DNA from 2 places in the Micromonospora sp. CPCC 206171 genome. Region 2 is predicted to be linked to the other one. Evidence: riboswitches for the same ligand, from Rfam matches in the RefSeq annotation. Region 2 holds a riboswitch; the other holds the start of a gene.
What was found. A riboswitch is a leader RNA that binds a small molecule or an ion and turns the genes downstream of it on or off. The one in region 2 is predicted to bind S-adenosylmethionine.

Region 1: it holds a riboswitch for S-adenosylmethionine, as region 2 does, so the genes downstream of both, V6U89_RS13925 (aminotransferase class V-fold PLP-dependent enzyme) here and thrC (threonine synthase) in region 2, are expected to answer to the same signal.

What each region holds. Positions count from the first base shown of each region.
Region 1 is NZ_JBAKHT010000009.1:178,918-181,303, forward strand. It holds gene V6U89_RS13920 (PrsW family intramembrane metalloprotease) at 1-1,210, opposite strand, end outside; SAM riboswitch class IV at 1,234-1,355, shown strand; gene V6U89_RS13925 (aminotransferase class V-fold PLP-dependent enzyme) at 1,405-2,386, shown strand, end outside.
Region 2 is NZ_JBAKHT010000007.1:5,644-8,029, forward strand. It holds gene thrC (threonine synthase) at 16-1,305, opposite strand; SAM riboswitch class I at 1,316-1,448, opposite strand; gene V6U89_RS10850 (hypothetical protein) at 1,584-2,285, shown strand; gene V6U89_RS10855 (DoxX family protein) at 2,340-2,386, opposite strand, start outside.

The DNA of each region.
Region 1 (2,386 bases), on a different contig from region 2:
GCTCCCGGTCGGCCGCCTTGCGGTCCAGCCCCCGGCGCATCCCGTCGCGCAGCAGCGCCAGCCGGGTGGCCGCGAACTGGTAGCCACGCATCGCCCGCAGTCCGGCGTCGCCGCCGACCCGGCGGGCCCATACCCGGGCGGCGTGCCGCCGGCCGAGGCTGCCCAGGGCCGCCACCTCGGGCGGGCTGAGCCAGCCGGCCCGGACGTAGTCCGGCAACGTCCGCTCGGTGAGCCGCCCCTCCCAGGCCCGCAGCCAGACCGCGAAGCCGACCATGCCGAAGAAGATCGGCACCATCAGCGCGACCATGCCGTACATGAAGATCACCAGCTCGCCGGTGGCCTGCACCAGCGTCGGGATCAGGTTCCAGGTGCCGTGCAGCATCATCGCCAGCAGCAGGCCGGCGGCCGGCGCGAGGAACCGTACCCGGCGGTCCGCCGTCCGGGCGGCGATGCCCAGCCCGACCCCGGTCATCGAGGTGAACAGCGGGTGGGCGAAGCCGAAGAGCAGGATCCGGGTGATGAAGATGGCGAACACCTGCCGGAAGCCGGTGGCGGGGCCCCACTGGTCGGCGCCCGAGGCGTAGCCGTAGCCGCCCAGGTAGAGGATGTTCTCCACCATGGCGAAGCCGACCGCCGAGAGCCCGCAGTAGACCAGGCCGTCGGTGATGCCGGACCACTCCCGCCGCCGGAAGACCAGCAGCAGGATCGGGCCGAGCGCCTTGGTCAGCTCCTCGATGAACGGCGCCACCAGCACACCGGTGAGCGCCTGCGGCAGGCCCCAGTCCTTGAACAGCCCGGCCGCGGTCTCGTTGACCCTCAGCGATGCGGCGGTGGAGACGAACGCGCCCCAGGCGAAGCAGAAGATCAGGTACTTCAGCGGCTCCGGCTCGTACCGGTCGAGCCAGAGGAAGCAGGCGACCAGCACCGGCACCGGCAGGATCGCCGCCACCAGGCCGATGAGCAGTGCCTCCAGCCCGAGGTTGGAGCCGAGCACGAAGAGCATGTAGACCGCGCAGGCCGCGATCAGCAGCACCACCCCGGCCAGCGCCAGGACCCGTCGCCAGCCGAGCCGGCGCAGCGGCATCCGGGGCAGGGCTCCACCCGACGGCGGCGGAAGGGCGGGCGCGAGCGGCGGCGGCGCGGGCGAGCCGGGCGGGGTGTCGGCCATGCGGTCAGCGTAGTCATCTCCGGTCCACTGGTCCGGGCGCATCGGTGGTGGTTATGCTGCGGTCAGGTCACGAGCGCCAGCGTCAAGCCCCGGCTTGCTGGCCGGCAACCCTCGTCGAGGTTCGCGGTGGGGTGCCCCGGGTGATGACCGGGCCCGGCCCGATCCGTGTGCTGGGCAAGCGCGGACCCCGTCCCGGTGTGCCCACACCCGGGGTCCCTGGACCCCGGAGGCCCACCATGACCCTCACCCTCGTACCGCCCGCCGCCCCGACCACCGTCGCGCCGGCCTCGACCGGGCCGGATCCGCTCGGCGTGCTCGGCGTACCCGGGCAGGTGAACCTGGACCACGCCGCCAGCGCGCCCTGCGCGCGGGCCGCAGCCGACGCGGTGGCCGAGCTCCTGCCCTGGTACGCCAGCGTGCACCGCGGTGCCGGGGCGCTGTCGCGGCGCTGCACCCTGGCCTACGAGCGGGCCCGGCAGACGGTCGGCGACTTCTTCGGCGCCCGGCCCGAAGACCACGTCGTGTTCACCCGCAACACCACCGACGCGCTCAACCTGCTGGCCCGGGCGCTGCCCCCGGGCACCACGGTGGTCACCTTCGCCGGGGAGCACCACGCCAACCTGCTGCCCTGGCCGCGCGGCTCGGTCCGCCTGCCGGTGCCGGAGAGTCCCGCCGGGGCGGTCCGGGCGCTGGACGCCGCACTGGCCGAGCTGCGCCGGGGGGCCACCTCCGGGCTGCCGGTGCTGGTGGCGGTGACCGGGGCGAGCAACGTGACCGGCGAACGCTGGCCGGTGGCCGAGCTGGCCCGGGTGGCCCGCCGGCACGCCGCCCGGATCGTGGTGGACGCCGCCCAGCTCGCCCCGCACGCGCCGGTGGACGTCACCGCACTGGACGTGGACTACCTGGCCGTCTCCGGACACAAGCTGTACGCCCCGTTCGGCGCGGGCATCCTGCTCGGCCGGGCGGACTGGCTGGACGACGCCCCGCCGTACCTGGCCGGGGGCGGCGCCACCAGCCACGTCGGCGCGGCCACCCACGAGGTGCGCTGGACGACCGGCCCGGCCCGGCACGAGGGCGGTACGCCCAACCTGCTCGGCGCGGTCGCCCTGGCCGCCGTCTGCGCGGCGCTGGCCGGGGCGGACCGGGCGGCGCTGCACGCCCACGAGCAGCGGCTGGTGGACCGCCTGCGCGACGGGCTCGCCGCGCTGCCGGACGCCG
Region 2 (2,386 bases):
GCGGGGCGGCGGGCGTCAGGCGAGGAGGCCGGCGTCGCGGGCGGCGCGCAGCGAGGGCTTGATCCGGTGGGTCGGGCCGACCTGACCGGCGACCGCGTCGATGGTCTTCAGTCCCTCGCCGGTGTTGAACACGACGGTCTCCGCGGTCGGGTCGAGCCGGCCGGACTCGACCAGCTTGCGCAGCACCGCCACGGTCACCCCGCCGGCCGTCTCGGCGAACACCCCGGTGGTCCGGGCGAGCAGCCGGATGCCGGCCCGGATCTCCTCGTCGTCCACGTACTCCATCCAGCCGCCGGTGCGGCGCACCGCCTCCAGCGCGTAGAGGCCGGCGGCCGGGTCGCCGATGTTCAGCGACTTGGCGATGCCGGTCGGCTTGACCGGGACGATGGTGTCGCTGTCGCCGTGCAGCGCGACCGCGATCGGGTTGCAGCCGGCGGACTGGGCGCCGAAGACCTTCCAGCCACCGGCCGGCGCCTCGACCAGGCCGATCTCGACCAGCTCGGAGAACGCCTTGTCGATCTTGGTGAGCAGCTCGCCGCTGGCCATCGGGATGACCACCTGGGCCGGGATCCGCCAGCCGAGCTGCTCGGCCACCTCGTAGCCGAGGGTCTTGGAGCCCTCCGCGTAGTACGGGCGGACGTTGACGTTGACGAACGCGGTGTCCTCGAACTCGTCGGTCTCCACCAGCTCGCCGCAGAGCCGGTTCACGTCGTCGTACGACCCGTCGATGGCGACCAGTTCGCCGCCGTAGACGGCGGTGGTGACCACCTTGCCCTGCTCCAGGTCGCCGGGGATGAAGACCACCGAGGGCACGCCGGCCCGGGCCGCGTGGGCGGCGACCGAGTTGGCCAGGTTGCCGGTGGAGGCGCAGGCGAACCGGGTGAAGCCGAGCGCGCGGGCGGCGGTCAGCGCCACCGAGACCACCCGGTCCTTGAACGAGTGGGTCGGGTTGGCGCTGTCGTCCTTGACCCAGAGCGGCCCGGTGATGCCCAGCTCGGCGGCCAGGTGCGGGGCGGCGACCAGCGGGGTCAGCCCCGGGTCGAGCGTCACCCGGGTGGCCGGGTCCTGGCCGGCGGGGAGCAGGGCGGCGTACCGCCAGATGTTCTGCGGGCCGGCCTCGATCCGCTCCCGGGTGACGGCGGCCAGGGCGGCGCTGTCGTAGTCGACCTCCAGCGGCCCGAAACACTCGTAGCAGGCGTGCTGGGCGGCGAGCGGGTAGCGCGCGGAACAGGCGCGGCAGACCAGGGCGCGGGCCGGGCTGGCGGTCGTGTCGATGCCGGGGGCGGCGGGAAGCGTCGACGTCATGTCGAGAGTCCTCTCATCTTTCCCCGCATCGCACCCTGCGGCGGGGACGGAATTGGCACCTGCCCGCGTCCGCTCGTCATCGAGCGTGCGGGTGGTTGCCGGGGCGTCGTCGGGCCGTATCCCTCAGCCCCTCTGGATGAGGTATGCAGTTGTGCCACCGAGTCTAGAAGTTCCGCGGCCCGAACCCGACCCCGGTTCCCACGCTGTGAGCGGAGGCCGTGGGCGGCGGGCGGTCAGTACGGTGCGGGCGATCCCGTCGAGAGAGGAACCTTCCGCCCATGCGCCGGACCCTGCCGAGCTTCGCGGCCGTCACGCTGGTCTGCCTGCTCACCGCGTGCGGAGGTGACACCGGGACGACCGACACCGCGTCCACCACCGTCACCCCGTCCGCGGACGCGTCCACCGCCGCGGCTCCGGCCGCCATCGCCCCCAGCGCCACGCCGACCACGGCGGCGCCGGCCGCGCCCGCGCCGGCGGAGACCCTGACAATGAAGCCGAAGCCGCCCGCCGCCCCCGCGCTGACCTGCAAGCAGCTCGCCGGTGCGCACGTCGGCAGCGCCAAGGTGCCCTACAACGGCTACCCGGACCACCTGCCGCTCACCGAGGGCCAGTGGTCCGGCGAGGACGGCGCGACCGTGCTGTTGCAGAAGCCGTGCGGGATCGGCGACCTCGACGGCGACGGGGCGGCCGACGCGGTCGGCGTGGTCGCGCTGAACGGCGGGGGCAGCGGCACCTTCTTCACCGTGCTCGTCTGGCGCAACAGCGGCGGCAAGCCGGCCTTCCGGGCGCTGGCCGATCTCGGCGACCGCACCCCGGTCCTGTCGGTCAAGGTGGCCGGGCAGCAGGCCACCGTCGTCTGGCTGACCCGCAGCGACGGCAAGAGCATGGCCGAGCTGGACATCAGGCGCACGTCGACGTACAAGCTCACGGGCCCGACGCTGGCCGAGGTGGGCCACACCGACGCGCCGTACACGCCCTGACCGCATCGCCGCCGGAGCCGTGCCGAACGGCTCCGGCGGCGGGCGGCCGGCGGGTCAGGCGGGTACGGAGTTCCGGCCCGCCGGCGCCGGGGTGGCCACGC